DNA from 2 places in the Thalassospira sp. SM2505 genome. Region 2 is predicted to be linked to the other one. Evidence: riboswitches for the same ligand, from Rfam matches in the RefSeq annotation. Region 2 holds a riboswitch; the other holds the start of a gene.
The links. A riboswitch is a leader RNA that binds a small molecule or an ion and turns the genes downstream of it on or off. The one in region 2 is predicted to bind glycine.
Positions count from the first base shown of each region.

Region 1 (12,485 bases), 1.2 Mb from region 2:
GAAATCAAAGGCCACCACATGGCGGGTAACGCCATCCTGATCAAAACCGGCCACCAGTGATCCGTCACTGCGCAAGCGCGGTTTGGGCGTATCGACCACGTCAGCCGCGCGCAAGGCATTGATCCAGGCAAGTTCGGACTCGATTTCGGAACGGGTGTGATAACCGGGCCGGTGTACCCGCAAGATCATCCTGGCACCCGTATCCGGATCGGTCGCAAGGAAGGTGGCGTTTTCCGAAACCGTCAAAAGCGACACGATGCTGTCAGGCCCCATACCCCAGCCGCCCAAAACCGATATTGCACCAGCCTTAAGGGCAGCAATCAGCTCGTCATCGTAAATTCCGCCCAATATTGGCCTCCCTCATTCCCAAGCTGAAACCGTCTCGAAACCTGATCGGGTGACTGCCATCAAAGCCGTTGAAAACTGTCGGCATTGGCCCAAGGCATCCGTCACGCATTTCACCGGATAAGCCGTTTTAGACGGCCTTCTGTGAATATTGTGCTCTAAAATGTGTAACTTGCAACATTTTTTGTTGCATCACGGAAAAATTGCCCCGATCATCTGAAAAACATAACGCACCGCACAATCAGGGACGACGCACCCGTCAGACGCTTTTCAAATGCATCGACCGGCGTGCCGTGACTTCATGAAAGGATCCCTCATGCTGACTTCAATTTCCGGAAAAAGCGTCATCGTTACCGGTGGCTCCAAGGGCATTGGCAAGGGCATCGCCAGCGTCTTTGCAAAACAGGGCGCAAAGGTCATGGTTGTGGCCCGCACCGAAAAGGATGCGGTCGTAACGGTTGAGGAAATCAAGGCTGCCGGTGGTACAGCGGATATGTTTCTGTGTGATGTCGCAGATTGGGATCAGGTCATGGGCATGGCGGAATACACCGCAAAGACCTTTGGCGGGATTGATATCCTGTGCGCCAATGCCGGTATCTTCCCGCAGGTCAAAATGATTGAAATGGGTGCAGATGACTGGGATCAGGTCATGTCGACCAACCTCAAAAGCAGCTTTCTCTGCGTAAAGGCCTGCATTCCCTATTTCGAGAAAGCCGGCAAAGGCCGGGTCGTGATCACCTCGTCCATAACCGGTCCGGTCACCGGCTATCCCGGTTGGGCGCATTACGGTGCGTCCAAGGCTGGTCAGCTTGGTTTCATCCGGACTGCCGCAATGGAACTGTCGCGCTATAACACGACGATCAATGCCGTGATGCCGGGCAATATCATGACCGAAGGTCTGGCTGATCTTGGACAGGATTACCTGGACTCGATGGCGAACTCGATCCCGCTCAAACGTCTGGGCAGTGTCGAGGACATCGCCAATGCCGCCCTGTTCTTTGCATCCGACGAGGCCGCCTATATCACCGGCCAATCCATTATCGTCGACGGCGGACAAATCCTGCCTGAATCGCTTGATGCACTGGGCGAGATCTAAGCAAAAAACGAGATACTCACCCGGGAAACACAATTTAAATTTGCATCCCCTTTCCCCTTTGGATACTGATATTTTCAGTATTCAGAGGGGATTTATCATGAAACTTCATCACCTTAAGATTCTCGCAGTGCTCGGCTGCGTTGCGTTCCTCGGGGCTTGCGCAACATCACGAAGTGTCGTTCAAATCGAACAACCAGACACCATTGAAAACCCCGCCGAAGGGACCGAGGTCAGAATTCTGGAAGTGAACGACAACCGTCAATTCCAGATTGACCCGCCCAGTCCGGATATCCCCTCACTTGCCAATGACGAAATTGATAACAAGTCGATCACGTCCCGCGCCTATGCGCGTAAACGCAACACCTATGGCATGGCCTTGGGCGATGTGCTGATCCCCGAAGGCAAGACCGTCGCCGACGCCATTGCCAAAACGGTCGAAAACGGATTCCAGGCAGCAGGATACCGTGTTTTGACACCAGAAGATCCGAATTACGCCAGCGCCGCCGATGTCAAAGTTGATATTTCGGAATTCTGGTCATGGTTTGAACCCGGCTTCTGGCAAATCACCATACACAATCGCAGCGACATAACCTTAACTGCCGACAATATCACCCAGTCTGGCCCTATCAGGATCAAAGAGCAGTACAACGAGAACATGCAAATGGCGCTCGATAGCGATTGGCAGAAAAGTGCAATCAACGCTTTAAAGCAGGTTCGCGAAAAAATCACCGAACAGCTCTTGGCGCTTTCAGAAAAATGATCGGCCTTTAAGCCGAAACGTGGTGAACCAAAAACCGCGCCGTTTGGGCGCGGTTTTTGTCATTCAGATATCATGCAACCCATACTGGCTGCGGACCACGCCGGAATTATAGCGCTCTGACGCCAGAAGTCGGGGTTTGATACCACCGGCATCGCGCCCGAACAGCGATATGCCATCGCCGAGCACTTCGGGTACCGTAAAGATATCAAGCTGGTCGGCAAAGCCGCCAAACAGGAACTGCGTCACCACGCTGCCCCCGCCAACAACCCAGATATCCCCGTCCCCATTCCGACTGTCGCGAAGCTGATCGACAAGTTCGATAATGCTGCCGCCATAGGCCTCGATATTTGCCGGGCGGTCTTCGGGAAGATCGCGTGATGTCAGAACGATGGTGCGGCGAGCCTCGTACGGCCAGTCACCAAATTCCATGACCTGATCAAAGGTGTTTCTGCCAATGATCAATGTGCCAACGGAGTCCAGAAAGTCATCAAAGCCAAACTCGGCCGGATCATATTGATCCAGCCAGTCAACCGCACCATTGGTGCGCGCAATGAAGCCATCCAGACTGACCGCGATATATATGCGGAACAGCTTTTTGCCCATGTCTATGTCCAACCTTTGATGGGGTCTTTGCCCCTTTTTTTGGTTCACCGATCATAGCAGATTATCAACCGGGAGTGACAAGAAAGCAGAAACCGGCACTGTTTCCATCACCACCCGATTGTCAGAAACCGCTGTTTTCCGCCCTATTCTTCCGAACAGGGGTTAACATTCGACAACGTTGACATTAACCGCAAGCCCGCCCTGACTGGTTTCCTTGTACTTGCTTTGCATGTCGAGTCCCGTCTGGCGCATGGTTTCGATCACACGATCAAGCGAGACGGTGTGCTGTCCGTCGCCGCGCAATGCCAGACGTGCGGCATTGATCGCCTTGACCGCCCCCATTGTATTGCGTTCGATACAGGGCACCTGCACCAAACCGCCAATCGGATCACAGGTCAGGCCAAGGTTATGTTCCATCCCGATCTCGGCAGCATTTTCGACCTGTTCGGGTGTGCCGCCCAGAACGGCACAAAGTGCGCCCGCTGCCATCGAACAGGCAACACCGACCTCGCCCTGGCATCCGACCTCGGCTGCCGAGATCGAGGCACGCTTCTTGTAGATCGAACCGATTGCAGCAGCAGTTAAAAGGAATTCGCGAATTTTGGCCTGGCTGGCATTGGCCCCAAACCGTTCATAATAACGAAGTACCGCCGGGATCACCCCGGCTGCCCCGTTGGTCGGAGCCGTCACGACGCGCCCGCCTGCGGCATTTTCCTCGTTCACGGCAAGGGCATAAAGATTGACCCAGTCAATCACGGTCAAAGGATCGCGAAGGCCCGCCTCGGGTTTATCTGTCAGTTCGTGATAAAGCTTGGATGCACGCCGTTTCACATTCAGCCCGCCGGGCAAAATACCGTCCGTTTTGCAGCCACGATCAATACAATCCATCATCGCCCGATGCACGCGATCGACAAATTCATATGTCTCGTCCGGGCTGCGCCAGCTTTGTTCATTTGCCATCATGATTTCGGCAATCGAACGCCCTTCGCGCTTGCAGATCGCCATCAATTCATCGGCTGATCCGAACGGATGGGGCAATGTGATGTTATCACCGGAATATTCCGCCCCGCGATCATCACCAGACACAATAAATCCGCCGCCAACTGAAAAATATTCCTGTTCGTGGATTTTCACCCCGTCACGATCAAAGGCCGTGATCCGCATGCCATTGGGATGTTGCGGCAAGGTCTCGGTAAAATGGAAAACAAGATTGGTCTCGCGGTTAAAGGCCACCGGATGCTGCCCGTAAAGTTGCAGCTCGGAACTGGCATCAATTGCCGCCATGGTCGGGGCCACATCATCGGGATCCACACTGCGCGGACGTTGCCCTGAAAGGCCCATGATCACGGCGGTATCGGTCGCATGTCCCTTACCCGTCAGGGCAAGAGATCCATAAAGATCGACCACAACGCTGCCGGTTGCGCTCAAAAGATTGCGGGCTTCAAGTTCAAGGCAGAAGCGGTAACCCGCCCGCATCGGACCAACCGTATGCGAACTCGATGGGCCAATCCCGATGGTATAAAGATCAACAACAGAAAGGTTTACGTCTTGCACAGATCCGTCTTGCGATCCCGAAGCGGGACCGGTGGCGGTATGGGTGGTCATAAGGGCCTCCTTCACGGCTCTTGAACGCGCGAAATCTCGCGCCGTTTGCGAACCGGTGTCTTGCCCCCTCTGTCCCTTGACCTGAGATTGTGCGCCTGCCTGCCAAAAACAATGTCAGCCAACAGGTTTTCATCCTTCGGTGGAAACCGGGTGCCGGGCACAATGAACATGCACGCCATCCGTTTTCTCTCTCCAGAGCCTCTATCCGCGACGGTCCATCTGCCTGAGAGTTTTATGGGGCTATTGCTCCTTCGGCGCCGGCCATGCGGATGACCGGGCTCTCCCGTCGTGGTGCGAAACGCCATTTCTGCCGTCTCTGAGGATCACCGTTGGAACGCAGAGTATCTGTGTCTGCAAACCCTGTCAAAAAGCAGCTTTGCACCTGCAAAAAATTCCCGGCACGGGTACTGTTTCGCGGCCACATTCATGCTAAATTGCCGGAATTACGCATGTGCCTGTTGCGAGTAACGGTTGACCCACCCTGCCCGCGCAACAGGATTGATGGCGAACCGTCCCGTAAGTCACCATATTTACTGGTAATTATTTACGGGTAATTCAGCCTTTATCTCTATCAGTGGGGTTTATGAACGTGACTGTATCGAATTCCGTAAAGCGCCCGCGCCCGGTGGTGCTGTGCATTCTGGACGGCTGGGGTTATCGCGAAGAAACCAAGGACAACGCCGTTGCCTTGGCCAATACGCCTGTCTGGGATGCGCTTTATGCCAATAACCCGACCGGTTTCCTCAAGGCGTGCGGTCTGGATGTTGGCCTGCCCGAAGGCCAGATGGGCAATTCGGAAGTCGGTCACATGAATCTTGGGGCGGGCCGTGTGGTCATGCAGGAACTGCCCAAAATTGATGAAGCCGTCAAAACTGGCTCCATTGCCGATACCGACACCGTCAAAAAGATTATCGCGACCCTGAAAGACAGCAATGGCGTCTGCCACATTGCCGGTCTTCTGTCCGAAGGTGGCGTTCATTCCCATCAGGCCCATATGGCCGCCCTTGCTAAAATCATCGCGGGCGCTGATGTGCCGGTGAAAATTCACGCCTATCTTGATGGTCGCGACACGGCACCGAAAAGTGCTGCCAAATTCCTTGAAAAATTCCGCGCCCTGATCGGCGATGCCGACGTTGAAATCGTGACCGTTACCGGGCGCTATTACGCCATGGACCGCGACAACCGTTGGGAACGCGTCAGTCAGGCCTATTTCACGATGGTGCAGGGCAAAAATTACGCCGATGGCCGTACGGCTGAAAGTGCCGAAGCCGCCATTGCCAATGCCTATGCCAAAGACACCACCGATGAATTCGTTCTGCCGACAGTGATTGGTGATTTCGATGGCATCAAGGATGGCGATGGCCTGCTGATGACCAACTTCCGTGCCGATCGCGCCCGTGAAATCCTGGCAGCCCTGTGCGCTCCGGAATTCGATGGCTTTGATCGTGGCACGCCGGTCAAGTTCGCAGTACAGGCTGGCATGGTCGAATATTCGTCCGAACATGCCAAATACATGGATGCGATCTATCCGCCCCAGACCCTGCCGAACATCTTTGGCGAAGTGGTTTCCAAAGCCGGTCTGAAGCAGCTTCGTATTGCCGAAACTGAAAAATACCCGCATGTCTCGTTCTTCTTTAACGGTGGCGAAGAACAGGTCTTCGAAGGCGAAGACCGTATTCTGGTCGCATCACCAAAAGTCGCGACCTATGACCTTCAGCCGGAAATGTCCGCCCCCGAAGTGACCGAAAAACTGGTTGCTGCGATCAAGTCGGAAAAATACGACGCGATCATCCTGAACTTTGCCAATCCCGACATGGTCGGCCATAGCGGCATTCTGTCTGCGGCCATGAAGGCGGCCGAGGCCGTTGATACCTGCCTTGGCAAAGTGATTGATGCGATCAAGTCGGTTGGTGGTGTCGCCTTTGTGACTGCCGATCACGGCAATTGCGAAGTCATGGTCGATCCTGAAACCGGCGAACCGCACACGGCACATACCCTTAATCTGGTTCCGACCATTCTTGTTAACGGTCCGGAAGGGGTAACATTGGAGAATGGGCGTCTTGCCGACGTTGCGCCGACCTTGCTGCAACTGCTTGGCGTCGCCCAGCCAGCCGAGATGACTGGCAAACCGTTGCTTAGGGGCCTGAAACAGAATGATGCGCTTCTTGCGAGCTAAATTTGCTTACAGGATAGCCCTGCCTGCGCTGACCGTTTTTGTGGTTCTTGCGGCAGGCGGGGCAGCGCCTTCTTTTGCCCAATCGCTGCAGAAAGTTGACAAGAAGCTTGATCAACTCGAAAGCCAGCTTTCCGAACAGCAAAAACAGGAAGAGTTCCTGTCGCGTAAATCGCGCGAACTCTGGACCGAGGAACAGGCCCTGCAATCCGAAGCCATTTCGGTTGCCCGGCGGACCCAGCGTCTGGAAACGACCCTGACCGAACTTGAAGATCAGCTTCAGACACTCGAAACCCGTGAAAAGGTTGCCGCGACCAGTCTCGAAGACAAGGCCGGGCAATATGCCCGCATCCTGATGGCGCTTCAGCGTCTGTCAACAACACCGCCCGAAGCCGTCATTGCCCTGCCAACATCACCGCAGGATACCCTGCGTTCGGCGGTGTTGCTCAAAGCAGCGCTTCCCGGTGTGGAGCAGCATGCGCGCGACCTGCGCAAGGAATTGTCTGAAATCGCCACACTTCGCGAAGATATCCGCGACCGTCGCGCCGATGTCGCCAAAGCGACCAAGGAATTACAGCAGGACCGCGCATCACTGGCCGCCCTGCTGGGTGAAAAACGCCGCTTGCGCACCGAGACCGAGGCCGAAGCACACGAAGCCGCCAAAGCCGTGAGCGCCCTTGCCGACGAGGCCAAATCACTTGGCGAGTTGCTGAGTACGCTTCGCAAGCGTGCCGAAGGATTGCCAAAACCGCGTTCCCGCCCGGAAATTCAGCTTGCCAGCCGGACCGAACCGGACGCCGACACGCTTGGCGCGACGACGATTGCGCGCAACCCGCCGCCGGACCCCCCGGCGCGAAAAGATGACGCACCCAGCGCACCAGACAAAAAAGATGGTACCAGCGACGAGGAATTCGCTGTTGGCAGTTCAATTACGCTGGCACACGGGCATTTACGAATGCCCGCCAGTGGCAAAGTCGTCACACTGTTCGGGGAAAAATCACGTGGCCCGGACGGATTGACAGTCACAAGATCCAAGGGAATTGAGATCAGCACACGTGCAAATGCGCAGGTTGTCTCGCCCTTTGACGGCAAAGTTGTCTTTGCCGGACCCTTCCGCGGTTACGGCCGACTCTTGATTATCGAACACGGCGAAGGATACCATAGCCTTATCGCCGGTTTTGATCGGCTCGACAGTGTGGTAGGACAATATCTATTGGCGGGCGAACCTGTTGGTATTATGGGTGAAACGGCGCCTAAACTGTATCTGGAGATGCGCCAGGACGGAGAAGCGATTAATCCGCTTCCCTGGCTGGCCTCGAAAAACGGCAAGGTAAGTGGATGAAAACCTCTCGATTGGCAGTACTCGCACTCGCGACCGGCATGACTTTCGGCCTTGCGTCCCCAAGTCTGGCGCAATCTTCAACGTCCTCGGCTGAAACGTATCGCCTGCTGAATTTGTTTGGCGATGTCTTTGAACAGGTCAAAGCCAAATATGTCGAAGAAGTCGATGACAAGCAGCTGATCGAAGCTGCCATCAACGGCATGCTGACCTCGCTTGATCCGCATTCCTCCTATCTGAACATGGATAATTTCGAGGAAATGCAAGTCGATACCCGCGGCGAATTTGGCGGGCTTGGGATCGAAGTCACGATGGAAGACGGCTTTGTCAAAGTCATCTCGCCGATCTATGACACGCCCGCGGAAAAGGCCGGCCTGCAACCGGGCGACTTCATCACCCATATTGATGGCACTGCCATTCGCGGCCTGACGCTTAACGACGCGGTCGAAATGATGCGCGGCAAGGTCAATACCGACATCGTCCTGACCATCATCCGCAAGGGTGAACAGGCGCCGTTTGATGTCACCCTGACCCGTGCAGTGATCAAGATCCAGTCGGTTCGCGCCGAGGTAAAGGAAGATATCGGTTACATCCGCATCACCAAATTCAACGAACAGACCTTTAGCGGCCTGCAGCGCGCAATTACCGACATGCGCGATCAGATCGGCCCGGAAATCAAGGGTCTAGTGATTGACCTTCGCAACAATCCGGGCGGCCTTCTTGATCAGGCAATTTCGGTTTCCGATGCCTTCCTTGATAAAGGCGAAATCGTATCGACCCGTCCGCGTGACACCCAGAATACCGAACGCTACAACGCCCGTTCCGGCGATCTGGCCGAAGGTCTTCCGATGATTGTTCTGATCAATGACGGTTCGGCATCGGCATCCGAAATCGTTGCCGGTGCGCTTCAGGATCACCGCCGGGCGATCATCATGGGCACGCGCAGCTTCGGCAAGGGATCGGTACAAACCATCCTTCCGATGCCGGGCAATGTCGCACTGCGTCTGACGACAGCGCGCTATTACACCCCGTCGGGCAAATCGATTCAGGAAGTCGGGATCGTTCCCGATATCATCGTGCCACAGGCCCGTGTCGAAAGCATCGAAGGTGACACCCGCCGTTCCGAAGCATCACTGAATGGTGCGCTTCGCAACGAGGATGCACACACCACCGACACCGAAAAGGATGCAAACTCCCGCCGGGATCAGGCCGAGCAGCTTGCGATTGACGATTACCAGCTGTCGCGTGCACTTGACATGATCCGGGGCATTTCCCTGTTTGGTTCTCGCCCGCAAGGGTAAGGACCAACCGGACACCGTGAGAGACTAGCTGTTCGTGTTCAGGAAAATCCTAAACTCCTTGCCATTCAGAAAGAAGAAGAATGGCGATCTCGACGAGGACATGGCTGGCGCGCTGGCTGACGACCTTGGCGACGGGATGTCTGACGCCGAACACGATGTTGATCTCGATGACCTGCCCTTCAATGAACTGCCCATCGATGTTCAGTTCAAAAGACTTCCCAAGCGGCCGAAATCAAGGCGCAGCTGGCTGTCAAAACTTCTGATCATTACGTTGTTCCTGTCGCCCTTCGGGGCGACAGCTGTGGCCATGATCCCGGTTCTTGATCCTGAAACCGGCTGGCGACTGTTTCATACCGGCGGGCCCGAGGCACTGGTTGCCGTGCCGGGCTCAGAGCGCGAACTTCAGGAAGAGATTGCTCGTGGTGTGCGCGACATGCAGGAACGCGAACGCGCTCAGCAAAACGCCAATATGCCAACCGATGGCACGAATAGCAGTCCCGAAGAAATCGCCAGTCAGCTATCAGGTATTTCCGATCTGATCGGGACCCCCGAACAGGGTGATGCTGCAACTTCAGGGGACCAGCCATCCCCCGAAGAACTCGCAGCCCTGATCGCCGAGGAAGGATCGATTGACGATCCCATCGAACCCGATCCCTTGCGACAGGCCCCGCTTCCCGGCCTTGACGAGGAAGGAAGCTTCGGACGTATTCCGCGTATTGCAGATGACGGGACAACCCCGTTTGATGCCTATAAACGCCCGTTCGAGAAAACCGACGGACAGCCTTATGTCGCCATCATTCTGACCGGTGTTGGCTTGAATGATGAACGCACCCAGACCGCGATCAATGATCTTCCCTTGAACGTGTCATTGGCGATTTCGCCTTATGGGCGCGACATCAAATCGGTCGCCAGTCAGGCCCGTGCAATGGGACATGAAGTCTTCCTTGAACTGCCGATGGAACCCGTCGACTTCCCGCTGTCTGATCCCGGCCCACGTGCACTTTTGACATCCCTGTCCGAGGGGGAAAACCTTGTGCGGCTTGAATGGTTACTTGCACAGTTCCCCGGCTATGCCGGACTGGTCAGTCACGAAGGATCAAAATTCGGCAGCCTTGATAGCGCCATCCGGCCGATCATCGAATTCATTTCCCGATCCGGTCTGATGTATGTCGAAGGTACACGCAGCGGCATGGCAAGCTACGGCGCACAACTGGCATCGAATGCCGGAACACCCAATGCAATCGGCAATGTCCTGATTGATGAAATCCCGAGCCGCCGCCAGATCGATGCGAGACTGACCGAACTGGTGAAACTTGCAAAGCGCAACGGCGCGGCAATCGGATTTGCCCAATCCTATCCGGTCACAATCCAGCGTCTGCGGAACTGGGCATTGCGTTTAAAACGTCAGGGGGTCGAACTGGCCCCGGTCAGTGCAATTTCCGGGATGCAAGTCACACCGCAATCCGTCGCCGAGGCCGAAGCATCGCGCCTTGAAGCTGAAAAACGCGAAATCGAAGCAATGGCGCAAGATTCTGCCAACAACACAGAACCCGCCGCCACCATCGAAGGTCAGTGACGGCAAGCCGCCAATTCCGGCCCCGGTCACGCAGGAGAAATCATGGCTGACAAATCCGCAAACCCGTCCGAAACCAAATCAAAGGTCCGTGCCGAAGACCTGCCATACCGTCCGTGCGTCGGCATTGCACTTTTCAATGCGGATGGTCTGGTCTGGATGGGCAATCGTCTGGGCTTTGAAGGTGCCTGGCAGTTGCCACAGGGCGGTATCGATGATGGCGAAACACCGGTTGAGGCCGCCCTTCGCGAACTCAAGGAAGAAATCGGCACCGACAAGGCTGAAATCATCGCAGAAACACCTGACTGGCTGACCTATGACCTGCCCGACCATCTGGTCGGCAAAGCATTCAAGGGCAAGTATCGCGGCCAGAAACAGAAATGGTTCGCCATGCGCTTTACCGGCAAGGACAAGCACATCAAGATTGATGTTCCCAATCCGGAATTTGATGCCTGGCGCTGGAATGATCTTGCCACACTGCCCGATCTGATCGTGCCGTTCAAACGGCCGGTTTATTTGCAAATTGCTGATGCATTTCGTGATGTACCGCAAAGAATTCGTGAAATCAAACAGGCATAAGGCGACTATGCGGCTTGATCGCCGCGTTCTTTTCGCTAAATTTCAAGAATCAATAACACCTACGGTTTAGAGGAGTTCCAATATGGGTGCGGATCGGATTATCTTTGGTGTTTTGACCATTGCGGTCGGTATTTTGGGCCTGTTCTATGCATCTGGCTCACAAGACGGCTATTCCTATTTTGTCGGTTTGGCCCTTTTCATTGGCGCTGTGCTGTTCATGTTCCATCTGATCAAGGGTTATTATGATCAGCTCGAAGCAGCCGATCATTAATCAACCTTGTGCCTGACGCAGCCGTAACCGGCATCTAATGCTTTAAAAACACCCGAGAAAGCTCTAGGAATTGTCTATGAGCAATACATATTGGGACCCTGCCCGTTACGGTCTGTTTGGCAATGAGCGTTTGCGACCGGCCATTGATCTGATTACCCGCCTGCCCAAAGCAGCAAGCGGATTTTCACCCCGTCACATCGTTGATCTGGGCTGTGGCCCGGGATCGGTAACAGCTGTCCTTGCCGATGCATATGCGGATCAAGGCGACGATACCCCGCGAATTATAGGTGTTGATTCCTCTGACGAGATGCTTGAGACCGCACGCAAACGGTCGGAAAATATCCGTTGGCAAAAGGCCGATATCGCAATATGGCAGCCTGATGATCAGGTTGATTTGCTGTTTTCCAATGCCGCCCTTCAATGGGTCCCCGATCACTCACACCTGTTTCCGCGCCTGATGAGTTTTGTCCGCCCCGGCGGCATGATTGCCATTCAGGTGCCCAATAATTTCCTGGCCCCCAGCCATCAGCTGATCGGTGAAGCCGGGATCGAGTGGCGCAAGGAAGTCGCCGAAGCCATGCATGCCGCACGCATCATGCGACCTGGCGACTATTTTGATGTTCTTGCACCGTCCTGTGACGAGATTGACCTTTGGCAGACACAATATTGCCATGTGCTCAATGGCCCGGACGCGGTTTATAACTGGACCAGCTCGACCATCCTGCGCCCGGTTATGGCAGCCCTTCCTGATGACGCGGCACGTGCGAGCTTTACCGCGAAATACAAGGAACGCCTTAATCAGGTTTACCCGATACGCGATGATGGACGCACATTGTTCCC
Region 1 covers NZ_CM142731.1:4,448,682-4,461,166, forward strand. The annotation lists gene ACTU44_RS20785 (phosphotransferase enzyme family protein) at 1-348, opposite strand, end outside; gene fabG (3-oxoacyl-ACP reductase FabG) at 662-1,441, shown strand; gene ACTU44_RS20795 (YajG family lipoprotein) at 1,539-2,201, shown strand; gene ACTU44_RS20800 (dihydrofolate reductase family protein) at 2,265-2,804, opposite strand; gene ACTU44_RS20805 (L-serine ammonia-lyase) at 2,967-4,409, opposite strand; glycine riboswitch at 4,611-4,705, opposite strand; gene gpmI (2,3-bisphosphoglycerate-independent phosphoglycerate mutase) at 4,993-6,585, shown strand; gene ACTU44_RS20815 (murein hydrolase activator EnvC family protein) at 6,563-7,924, shown strand; gene ACTU44_RS20820 (S41 family peptidase) at 7,921-9,222, shown strand; gene ACTU44_RS20825 (divergent polysaccharide deacetylase family protein) at 9,281-10,798, shown strand; gene ACTU44_RS20830 (RNA pyrophosphohydrolase) at 10,841-11,374, shown strand; gene ACTU44_RS20835 (hypothetical protein) at 11,457-11,645, shown strand; gene ACTU44_RS20840 (methyltransferase domain-containing protein) at 11,722-12,485, shown strand, end outside.
Region 1: linked by a shared signal. The riboswitch ahead of ACTU44_RS20805 (L-serine ammonia-lyase) and the one ahead of gcvT (glycine cleavage system aminomethyltransferase GcvT) in region 2 are both predicted to bind glycine.

Region 2 (12,485 bases):
CGTCTATTTTGGGGTGAAGTGTTTAAGCTTCAAGCAGTTGTCAGCGCCGAGCGGAAAATATCATTATTTGGGAACAGCCATCCGGGCGAGTTCATCACAGCGCTCGTTCTCGGGATGACCGGCGTGCCCCTTGACCCAATGCCATTCCACTTTGTGGGGTTTGAGAGCCTCGAGCATGCGCTGCCAGAGTTCGACATTCTTGACCGGTTTCTTGTCAGCCGTTTTCCAGCCGCGCTTCTGCCAGCCGAAAATCCATTTAGTGATACCGTCGCGGACATAGCTGCTGTCGGTATAGATATCGACGGTGCATGGGCGTTTCAGGGCTTCGAGTGCGCTGATTGCGGCCATCATTTCCATACGGTTGTTGGTGGTTTCGGGATCGCCGCCCGAAAGTTCCTTTTCAACGCCCTTGAAACGCAGGATCGCGCCCCAGCCACCCGGGCCGGGATTTCCGCTGCACGCGCCGTCGGTGTAAATCTCGACGTGGTTATCCCCGCCATTGTTTGAAGTCATAGGGGCGCGTCCTTAATCAAATCCATAGGCAGCTGCACTTTCCACCCGCTGATGGAAACGAAGCTTGTTGATATATTCGCGGGGGTTTTTGGGGGTGACCAAGGCGTCTTTTGGCGTATTCACCCAGTCATAAAGACGGGTCAGCAAAAAGCGCAGGCTGGCACCGCGCGCAAGAACCGGAAGGGCAGCGATTTCCCCGCCGCTCAGTGTGCGGACCTTGCCATATTGCGACAGAAGGTTTTTGGCCTTGGTAACATTGAAGCTGTTATCAGGTTCAAAACACCATGCATTCATGCAGATTGCGATGTCGTAGCTCAGCAGGTCATTGCAGGCGAAATAGAAGTCGATCAATCCCGATACATCTTCCTTGCCCGGGAAGAAAAATACGTTGTCGGGGAACAGATCGGCATGAATGACCCCCTTGGGCAGGTCATGGGGCCAGTTGGCTTCGAGATAGGCGATCTCGTCGCCAATCATCTTGCCAAGACCGGGTTCGACATCGTCGGCATGTTCCCGACAGCTTTCCACCAGTCCGCGCCATCCCTTGACACTCAGTGCATTGGGAAGATGCATCTCGAAATCCAGACCGGCAGTATGGAGTTTTGCCAAGGCGGTTCCAAGACCCGCACAATGATGGGGCAGGATCCGGCGTGGCGACATGCCTTGCAGGAAAGACGTAATTGCTGCCGGGCGACCACAAAGACGACGCAGTGCTACGCCGTCCGTCCCGTGGATCGGTGTCGGGCAGTTAAGTCCCTTGGCGGAAAGATGATCCATCAGACCAAGATAAAAGGGCAGGTCATCCGGATTTACCCGTTTTTCATACAGGGTCAGGATGAAAGGAGCTTCGGTCGTCTGTAGCAGAAAGTTGGTGTTTTCCACACCTTCTGCGATGCCCTTGAACGATACAACATCACCGATATCGTATTCGGCGACAAAACGGGCGATGTCTTCGTCTGAAACGTCGGTATAGACGGCCATTGGATTTATCGTATTCCTGATCTGAAAGATAAGCAGTTAGATCGAATTAGCTTGCAAGCTGACGCGGCAGTTTGAAGGTCACATTCTCGTCGGTCAGTGTGATGGTCTCGACCGTCACGTCATATCGTTCGCGGCAGGCATCAATCACTTCTTCGACCAGAACTTCCGGGGCGGATGCCCCGGCGGTGATGCCAAGGGTGTTAATCCCGGCAAGTTTGCTCCAGTCAATATCATGCGCCCGTTCGACCAGAACGGAACGTGTGCAGCCTTCGCGTTTGGCAACTTCGACCAGACGGTTTGAATTCGATGAATTCGGCGCACCCAGAACCAGAATGGCATCAGCCTTTTCGGCAATCATTTTGACCGCATGCTGACGGTTGGTCGTTGCATAGCAAATGTCTTCTTTCTTCGGCACCGAAATTGACGGGAACCGGCGCTGAAGGATTTCAATGATCTTGGCGGTGTCATCAAGTGACAGGGTCGTCTGGGTAACAAAAGCAAGGTTTTCCGGATTGGTGACCTCAAGCTTTTCGGCGTCTTCCTCGGTTTCAATCAGCGTCATGCTGCCTGCCGGGAGCTGGCCCATGGTGCCGATGACCTCCGGGTGACCGGCATGGCCGATCAGAAGAATATGTTTGCCTTCGGCAAAATGGCGTTCTGCGCCGCGATGAACCTTCGACACCAGCGGGCAGGTCGCATCGAGATATTCAAGCTTGCGGGTTTCGGCAGCTTCGGGCACGGATTTCGGTACGCCATGGGCCGAAAAGATTACCGGTACGCCATCGGGAACAGCATCAAGTTCATCGACGAAAACGGCACCCATATCGCGCAGGCGGTCGACAACGAATTTGTTATGGACGATCTCGTGACGGACATAAACCGGCGCACCATATTTTTCGAGCGCCTTTTCAACGATCTCAATCGCGCGATCTACCCCGGCGCAAAAGCCGCGCGGGTTGGCAAGAACGATCCGAAGACTGGCTTTATCTGACATGATACGGGGTCCGGTTTCCAAAATGTGCCGGGCTGTCCCGGCGCAGTTATTCAAGCGTTCTCGTTACATAACCTGCCTGATCTTGTGGCGCAATGACTCAGCATGGATCGAGAAGCCATGAATTTCGCAGATTTTGATGTTTTCATCTTGTGACAATATCCGAAGCGGGTTGTGCCCGTTCAAGTGAGAGAATAGACTGCGCGCGGACAGTGCTGATCTTGCACATGTCAGAAAACAGATGGTTTGATAGAGGCTTGGATGACAATCGGTAACGGACTGCGGCGCGTATGCGCATTAGGTATGGTCTCGCTTGGAGGATTGCTGGCTGCGTGCAGCGGTAACCCGTTTGAAGAGCAGCCCGTTCCGACGTGCCCGGCTGCCTATCTGCCAAAGGACACCGCAAAGCTTGTCCAGTTCAATGGCGCGGGCAAGGATCTGACCGATGTGATCGTCGAGGCCGAGTTCACGGGCTATCTTGGTGATTGCGGTTATGATCTGGGTGACAAGACGCTTGATGTCATCATCAGTCCGATCATCACCGCCGAGCTTGGCCCGGCTGCGCAGGAGCGCAGCGCGTCCTTTAAATATTTCGTGGCGCTTCGTGATCCTGCGGGCAATTTTGTGCAGAAATCGGTGTTTGATGTCACAATGCCGTTTGCCGATAACCTCAATATGGCTCGTTTCCGTGACGAGCAGGTAACATTGTCGGTGCCACTTGATGATGTCTGGACCGGACCGGATTACGAGATTTACCTTGGTTTCCAGCTAAGTGCGGATCAGCTCGACTATAATCGTCGTTTCGGGACGAACTGACGTCGCAAGGTTGAAATTCCGGTCTGACGATTGCCTGAATTTTGGGGCTGGTCGACCGAGATTGAAATACGTATAAGGACGCATACCCAAGTGATCCCCGTGGGAGAGTGCCACGGTCCATAACGGATTGCGCGGACGCCGAAGGAGCAACCACCCCGGAAACTCTCAGGCAAACGGACCGCGGGGAGATGGGACTCTGGAAAGCAGGCGGCATCAGAATGAATGCCGGTGACCGCCTCGCCGAAGATGTAAGCAGACCGTCACGACAAGTCGGCTGTGATTCTTTCAGGCTCCAAGACAGAGGGGGAATGTGGTTGGCCATTGGTCGGCTATGTTTCGCAACGACTGTCCGGGAGAGCTTGATGGCCGATCATCAGACCGAACTGCTTAAAACAGCCCTTTATGACCTCCATGTAGAACTTGGCGCCAAGATGGTGCCGTTTGCCGGTTATGATATGCCGGTGCAATATCCGCTCGGCGTTAAGGGTGAACATCTTCATACCCGTGCCAAAGCGGGCCTGTTTGACGTGTCACACATGGGGCAGGTTCGCCTGACCGGTGAAAACCGTGTGGCCGAGCTTGAAAAGCTCGTGCCCGGAGACATCGCGATCCTCAAACCGGGTCGCACACGCTACTCGGCTTTTACCCAGGATGACGGCACGATCCTTGACGATCTTATGATCACCAATGCCGGTGACAGTCTGTTTCTTGTGATCAACGCAGCGTGCAAGGATGACGACATCGTTCACATGCGCGCCAACCTTGGTGATGGTGTTGCTCTTGAGGAGATTGATGATCGTGCGTTGATGGCACTTCAGGGCCCGGAAGCTGCCAAGGTTCTTGCACGCTTTGCGCCGGAAGTTGCCGATCTCAAATTCATGAGTTTTGCCGAGATCGAGATTGCCGGGATCGCCTGCTTTGTGACCCGTTCCGGTTACACCGGCGAAGACGGCTACGAGATTTCCGTTCCCAATGACCGTGCCGAGGAGCTTGCGCGCAAGTTGCTGGCCGAGGACGAAGTCGAAGCCATCGGTCTTGGCGCACGTGATTCGCTGCGTCTGGAAGCCGGACTTTGCCTTTATGGCAATGATATCGATACCACGACGACGCCGGTTGAAGGCGATCTGAACTGGATCATCAACAAACGCCGTCGTGAAGAGGGCGGCTTCAAGGGCGCGGATGTCATCCTTGATCAGCTTGCAAATGGTGCAGACCGCAAACGTGTCGGCATCAAGCCGGAAGGCAAGGCGCCCGCCCGCGAACATACCCCGATTCTGAACAGCGACGGCGAAGAAATCGGCGAAATCACCAGCGGTGGTTTTGGTCCGACGGTCGATGGTCCGATTGCAATGGGATATGTGGCAATTGAATTTTCCGAGCCGGGTACCAAGGTCGATCTTATGGTGCGTGGCAAGGCCCGTCCGGCAGAGGTTGTTGAACTTCCGTTCGCACCGCATCGCTATTTCCGCGGCTAATCGCCGTAATTCTTGAGAATGTGCGGCGGATCGCCGCGCGGCAGACAAACGATCAACAGGGACTAAGACAATGGCTAAGAAATTCTCGCAGGAACATGAATGGATCGAGCTTGAAGACGGTATCGCAACCGTTGGCATCACCGATTACGCACAGCAGTCGCTTGGCGACATCGTGTATGTCGAGCTGCCGGAAATCGGCAAGAAACTGACCAAGGATGGCGATGCCGCCGTCGTTGAGTCGGTCAAGGCCGCAAGTGATGTTTATGCGCCGCTTGATGGTGAAATTGTTGAAGTAAACGAAGAACTTGATGCCAATCCGGCGCTGGTGAATGAAGCACCGGAAACCGATGGCTGGTTCTTTAAAATGTCGCTGACTGATGAATCCCAGCTCGACGAGCTGATGGATGAAGCAGCCTATAAAGACTTCGTCGAAGGTCTGTAAGTATGCGTTATCTTCCACTGACACGCGCTGATCGCGCCGTGATGCTTGAAACCATCGGGGCGTCATCAGTCGATGAACTTTACTGTGATGTGCCCGAGGGCGCATTGCTTGATGCACCGGTTGATCTGCCCAGCCATCTTGGCGAAATGCAGGTCGAACGCGACATGCAGGCGCTTGCCGCCAAAAACATCGGCGCATCAAGTGTGCCAAGCTTCCTGGGTGCAGGTGCCTATCGTCACCATGTTCCTGCAACGGTTGATTACATCATCCAGCGCGGTGAATTCCTGACGGCCTATACACCCTATCAGCCGGAAATCGCCCAGGGCACGTTGCAGTATCTGTTCGAATTCCAGACCCAGGTAGCATCGATCACAGGTATGGATGTGGCCAACGCATCGATGTGGGATGGTGCAACATCCTGTGCCGAGGCTGTCCTGATGGCTTGCCGTGCGACCCGTCGCAAAAAGGCCGTTCTTTCGGGCGGTCTGCATCCGCATTACCGCGAAGTCACCGAGACCTATTGCCAGTACAGCGATACCGAAGTTGCCGGACGTGACGGCAACCCGGAACAGCAGGCAACTGTCGAGGAACTGGGCGAACTGATTGATGATCAGACGGCCTGCGTTGTTGTGCAGTACCCGGATGTCTTTGGTCGTATTCAGGACCACACCCAGCTTGCAGATCTTTGCCATGCCAAGGGCGCGCTTCTGGTTGTCGTCTTTACCGAGGCTGTTGCATTCGGCGCGATCAAGTCACCGGGAAGCTTCGGTGCCGACATCGTTTGCGGTGAAGGCCAGTCAATCGGCAATGCGCTGAACTATGGCGGGCCATATGTCGGTCTGTTTGCCACCACCCAGAAACTGGTACGCCAGATGCCCGGTCGTCTCTGTGGCGAGACGGTGGATCAGGATGGCAAGCGTGGTTTTGTTCTGACACTTTCGACCCGTGAACAGCATATCCGCCGCGAAAAGGCGACATCGAACATCTGCACCAACTCCGGTCTGTGCTCGTTGGCATTCACGGTTCACATGAGCCTGCTTGGTGAAGACGGTTATCGTCGCCTGGCAATCCTGAACCACGAAAATGCCTGCAAGGCTGCGGATGCAATTGATTCCGTCGCTGGTGCATCGGTTGTGAATGACAGCTTCTTTAACGAGTTCACTGTCAAGCTTGCCAAACCGGCAGCCGAGGTTGTCGAGGCACTGGTCGCCAAGGGTGTTCTTGGTGGTGTTCCACTGTCGCGTCTTTATCCGAACCGTTCTGATCTGGATAATTACCTGCTGGTGGCGGTTACTGAAACCAATACCGATGAAGATATCGCGGCCCTTGCGTCCGCATTGAAGGAGGCGCTGGCATGACGTTTACAACCCATACCGGCAACCGTGGACTTGTTCTGGAAGAAAAGCTGATCTTTGAACAGGGTCAGCCAGGCCGCACCGGCGTTGATCTGCCAGAGCCGAAAGGTACGAAGTCGCGCCTTGCAGGCCTTGATCGTGACAGCAATGTCGGTCTTCCGGGCTTGTCCGAACCGCAGGTGGTTCGCCACTTTACCCGCCTGTCGCAGAAGAATTTCGGGATTGATTCCGGTTTCTTCCCGCTGGGATCCTGCACCATGAAGCACAACCCGCGCCTGAATGAAAAGGTTGCGCGTTTGCCCGGTCTTTCCGATCTGCATCCGATGCAGCCCGAAAGCACGGTTCAGGGTGCGCTTGAACTGATCGACCAGTGTGCACACTGGTTGCTGGTTCTGACCGGGATGCCGGCAGTTTCCATGTCACCGGCTGCCGGTGCACAGGGTGAACTTTGCGGCATGATGGCCATTCGTGCGGCCCTTGATGCCCGTGGCGAAAACCGCCGTCGTGTTCTGGTGCCGGAATCGGCCCATGGGACCAACCCGGCAACCGCGGCTGCATGTGGCTTTACGGTTGATTCAATCCCGGCAACCGAGGATGGCCGTGTTGATCTGGCGGCGTTTGAGGCCAAGCTTGGTGACGATGTCGCCGGTATCATGCTGACCAACCCGAATACCTGCGGCCTGTTCGAACGTGATGTGCGCAAGATCGCCGATCTGGTGCACGCGGCTGGTGGTTACTTCTATTGCGATGGTGCGAACTTCAACGCCATTGTTGGTCGTGTTCGCCCGGCCGATCTTGGCATTGATGCGATGCATATCAACCTGCACAAGACCTTCTCCACTCCGCATGGTGGTGGCGGACCGGGTTCCGGGCCGGTTGTGTTCTCCGATGCCCTGGCGCCGTTCGCACCGATCCCTTATGTCGTGCGCAATGAAAACGGCTTCCATCTGGTTGAAACCGCAGACGAAAATGACGGCATGAAGCCGTTTGGCCGTCTGAAAGGCTTCCATGGCCAGATGGGCATGTTCATTCGTGCCCTGACCTATATGAAAAGCCACGGTGCGGATGGTCTGCGTCAGGCGTCGGGTGATGCTGTTCTTAATGCCAACTATCTGCTTGCCCGTCTCAAGGAAAAGCTCAGCGTGGCGTTCCCGGGCTATTGCATGCATGAAGCCCTGTTTGACGACAGCTTCCTGAAAGATACCGGTGTTTCGACGCTGGATCTTGCCAAGGCAATCATCGACGAAGGGTTCCACCCGATGACGATGTATTTCCCGCTGGTCGTTCATGGTGCATTGCTGATCGAGCCGACCGAAACCGAAACCAAGGAATCGATCGACCAGTTCTGTGATGCAGTACTGGCACTGGTCGCAAAGGCCGAGTCGGGTGATGCAGAGTTCTTCAAGAACGCACCTTACCTGACGCCGCGTCGTCGTCTTGATGAAACGGCAGCGGCGCGCAAGCCTGTGTTGCGCTGGCAACCGGAAACGGCTTGATACGCAAGGCTGCTTTAAGATTGCGAGCACCCCGGTCCATGGCCGGGGTGTTCTTTTTCAAGGACTTGTACTTGAAACCCATTGGACTTGTTGCAATCTGCACCTTTATACTTGTTCGAAAGGTAATGAACGACGCCGTCAAACGGTGCGTTTGGGGATTTTGTGAATGGGCTGCGCCCGTTCTGGAGGTTTGAAGTCAATCATGTCTCGTCGTGTTCAGAAGGTGTTTACTGCCGAACGTCGGTTAAAAGAGCGGACAGGTGGGGTCGTTGAAGATTGGTCGGACTCGTTCTTTGATCCGACGCTGGAAAGCGGGATGGGCGCAGGTGAAGCCATGCCGTCATCCTTGCCGTCTCCGGCTGCAACAGCAGAGCCTTCTGGTTTGACACAAGCTGTTCTTGACGAAATCCGGGCCCTTCGCGGCGAAGTATCCCAACTGCGCGAAGCGGTTGCATCCGGGGCAACAATCAGTGCCGACGCGCCGGTCGCTGCACCGGTTGCATCAAATGATGCGCCGATCGACGAGCTGCCCGAACCGGTTTCAAGCAACTTTACGCATAGCAACCGCCCGGGGGCGTCCGAGCCTGACCGTGATGATCTGGAACTGATTCGTACCCAGATCGAAGAAATGAACGAGCATATCCATAAGGCAAAGATCCAGATCGCATCGTTACGCCATCCAAAGGCGTCTGATGACCGTCTGGTCAGTGCGGCCTCCGAGCTTGATGCCATCGTCAAGGATACGGAAATGGCAACGCATACCATTCTGGAATCTGCCGAACAGATTGATGATCTGGCGATGACGCTCAAGAATTCTGCGCCCAGTGACTTTGTTGCTGATCACGTCGAACAGATCGCCTTTATCGTCACAAAAATCTTTGAGTCCTGTAACTTCCAGGACATTACCGGACAGCGCATCAATAAGGTCGTGCGCACGCTCGAATTTGTTGAAGAACGTGTCCACAACATGATCCTGATCTGGGGCGAGGATGCCTTTGCTGATCTTCCTGTGCCCGAGGGTGCGAGTAAAGAAAACCTGATTGAAGATGCGGATCTTTTGAATGGTCCGCAACTTGAAGGAGAGGGGATCAGTCAGGACGATATCGACAAATTGTTCGATTGAGGATGAAAACCTTGTTTTCTGTCCTATATCTGGGTAACAGACATACCCAATCCTTCCGCAGAAGAAGGATTCAGGCGATTTGCTGACATGTGATGTCAACCAATCGTTTACATATGTTGGGGTATGTTTATACCTATAAGAATAAGAAGCGTTGTTGGGATGCGTGTGACATTCGGTTGCACGTGTTTTGGCGTGCTTGGAGGTTGCTATGGGATTTTGGTCTCTTGGTGCTATTCGCCAGCCTAAGGCTCAGGACATTAAATGGCGCAAAAGCCCGCGTGGGGATTATTACCGCCTGTTCATGATTGATGACATCAGAGAACTCGGTCTGAACGGTGTGGGTGGTGTGTATCTGTTGTGGCATGGCGGCTTGAAGCCGTCGTGGCTGGTTGCTGGCGCGACCGAGGATCTTGGCCACAGTTTTCAGGAACTGGCGCGGGACCCGGACATTCGTGAATATGACGGCCGCGGTGGCGTGTTCATGAGCTGGTCGCCGATCAAGGGTTCCTTCCGCGAAGGGGTTGTGCATTTCATTGCAAAGCACACCAACCCGACATTTGAATGCGATTTTGACAGCAGCGAAGACCCGATTCCGGTTCTTTTGCCGCGCTAAACCATTCAATCCGGTCTTTCAGACAAGAAAAGCTCCGCAGATATCTGTGGAGCTTTCTGTGTTTCGATCAGGCCCTGTTGATCAGAGCTTTTCAAGAACAGCTTCGGCGCTGGAAACTTCAAAGACGCCCGGTTCTTCAACCGCGAGATGGGTGACTTTGCCGTTATCGACGATCATCGCGAAGCGGTTGGCGCGTTTGCCAAGTCCACGGCCCGTCAGATCGAGTTCAAGACCCGTTGCATCGACGAATGACAGGTCGCCGTCCGAAAGCATGGTGATGTTTTCGGCATTTTCGGATTTCGACCAGGCCTGAAGGACGAAAGCATCATTGGATGCAAGGCAGGCAATCTCGTCGACACCCTTTGCCTTGATTTCGTCGGCCTTGGCAACAAAGCCCGGCAGATGTTTGGCAGAGCAGGTCGGGGTGTAAGCGCCCGGAACTGCAAACAGGACGACCTTGCGGCCTGCGAAGAATTCCTTTGAATTGACGGCTTCGGGGCCGTCGCTGGTCGCGCGGAACAGGGTAACGTCCGGGATATCATTGCCGACTGTGATGGTCATGGGTATCTCCGTAAGAATGCGCAATCCCGTTGATTGCGCGATGGGTATCTTGAACCTGAATCAAACTACAATTCGGCTGTATATTCAATGCTGTCGACCATAGTTTTTAGGAACTGTCATCTCGGGGACAAGATGGTCTGTGAGCTGTGGTCGTGTGAAGTACTGATTACTGCGTGTTCCTGACAATATCGGATGTGGTGTTGCCGCCTGCCGTTTGCAAAGCGCCCAAAACCGCGTCAACCCGAAGCAGCTCGGACAACAGGATGCCATCAGGTGCGCCCGGTCCAAAGACGGCATTGAACGGAATGCCAAAACGCCCGTAAGACGCCAGATAGTCGGCAATTTTCTGGTCAGGGCGGGTCCAGTCGGCCTGCATCAGAACAATATTGTCATTGCGAAGGGCGTTTGCGACCTCGGTGGTTTCAAGAACCAGCTTCTTGTTGACCTGACAGGTGACACACCATTCGGCGGTGACATCGACCAGCACTGTTTTACCCTCGGCAACAAGTGTACCGATTGTTTCAGGCGCAAATGCCTGCCATTCCAGTATTCCGGCATTCTGGGTGCTGGTGGTCTGGCTTGGCGGTTTGGCAAAGCCCGGAGCAAATAGCGCAATCAGGAAACCGGCAAGAGCAAGACCGGTAAAGGCAAAACGCGGACGCAGGTTTTGGGTGCGCGAGCGCGCCCAAACAAACAAGCCACCGATCACAAGACCAAGACCAACGGCAATGGCCCCCCCAAGACCGACCTGAACCGACAGGATGCCAAGCAACCATACTGCGGTCCCAACCAGTGCCAGTCCGAGAACCCCCTTGACCACATTCATCCAGCGGCCCGGTTTTGGCAGCAGATGTGCAACACGCGGCTGGATGGCAATTGCCAGATAAGGCAGGGCAAGTCCGATCCCCAAAAGCGTAAAGATCAAAAAGATATCGACGATGCTTCCGGCAAGGGCAAAGCCGATTGCCGTACCAAGAAACGGCGCCGAACACGGCGTCGCCAGCAATGTCGCAAACATGCCGGTCAGAAAATGACCGCTGAGATGACGACCGCGATTTTCCTGATTGCTGATTGCATCATTGGCGACATTGCCCAGTTCGCTGGGACCATTAATTTCAAAAAGTCCCCACATATTGAGTGCAAACAGGGCCAGAATGATCGTCATGACGGTCAGGAACAGCGGTTGCTGGAACTGAATACCCCAACCGATAGACCCACCAGCCAGTTTGATGCCAACCAGTATGGCTGCGATCAGCCAGAAGGACGTCACAATCCCGGCCGCACTGGCAAGGAAACCGTATCTGACCTGTTTGATGTCCTGTTCGCGAACATTGATGACCGACATCACCTTGATCGACAGGACCGGCAATACGCAGGGCATCACATTGAGGATAAGTCCCCCCAGCAACGCAAACACAGCAATCAGCCATATGCTGGTGCTGGTCGTTGCCTCTGCCACTGCCACTGCCACTGTCGCCGTCGGGCTGGTCGAGTCTGTTGTATTTACCGTGCCAACCGTAACGGATTGCTCAACCGATAATGGCCCGGCAATAACGGTGACTGTCAGATCTGTGCTATCAAGAGACTGATCATCATTCAGTCCAAAGACAGCCAGATCAAAATACCGGATGTCGTTTGCTGACGCTGACCCGCTTTTTACGGGGCTCGGCGTGCCAAATCCGGCGCGACCATCACTTTCAATCAGGATGTCATCGACGCTTACGCCCGCCTTATCCAGGCCTTTGATGCCAAGGCGCAGAACGGGTTGGTCTGATGCCTTGTCGACCGTGATGCTTGTGACGGAAACCGGAAGGTCGTCCCCGCGCAATGGAACGCGGGACACAAATTTTTCAATCTGATGGGCCTGATTGCTTGCCGTCGAAGCACCTGTGTCCGGACCTGTTGCGACGGACGCCGGGACATCAAGTTTGAAGTTTGCATTTGCCGGAATGCAAATGTCGCTGCACACCAAATAATCGACATCAAGACTGATCGAGACGTCCTTGCGCGGATCGGGAATGACGACATCAATCGGCAAAATGATGTGGTTCTTGTAGCCGAATGTTTCGAGACCAAAGATTGAGAAACGATGCGGGGCAGGCCACAGGATTTGGGCGTC
Region 2 covers NZ_CM142731.1:1,017,033-1,029,517, forward strand. The annotation lists gene rnhA (ribonuclease HI) at 64-513, opposite strand; gene ACTU44_RS04545 (homoserine kinase) at 526-1,494, opposite strand; gene ispH (4-hydroxy-3-methylbut-2-enyl diphosphate reductase) at 1,541-2,488, opposite strand; gene ACTU44_RS04555 (hypothetical protein) at 2,789-3,301, shown strand; glycine riboswitch at 3,392-3,492, shown strand; glycine riboswitch at 3,496-3,604, shown strand; gene gcvT (glycine cleavage system aminomethyltransferase GcvT) at 3,664-4,776, shown strand; gene gcvH (glycine cleavage system protein GcvH) at 4,847-5,218, shown strand; gene gcvPA (aminomethyl-transferring glycine dehydrogenase subunit GcvPA) at 5,221-6,576, shown strand; gene gcvPB (aminomethyl-transferring glycine dehydrogenase subunit GcvPB) at 6,573-8,069, shown strand; gene ACTU44_RS04580 (protein phosphatase CheZ) at 8,272-9,192, shown strand; gene ACTU44_RS04585 (hypothetical protein) at 9,401-9,805, shown strand; gene ACTU44_RS04590 (peroxiredoxin) at 9,887-10,366, opposite strand; gene ACTU44_RS04595 (protein-disulfide reductase DsbD family protein) at 10,533-12,485, opposite strand, start outside.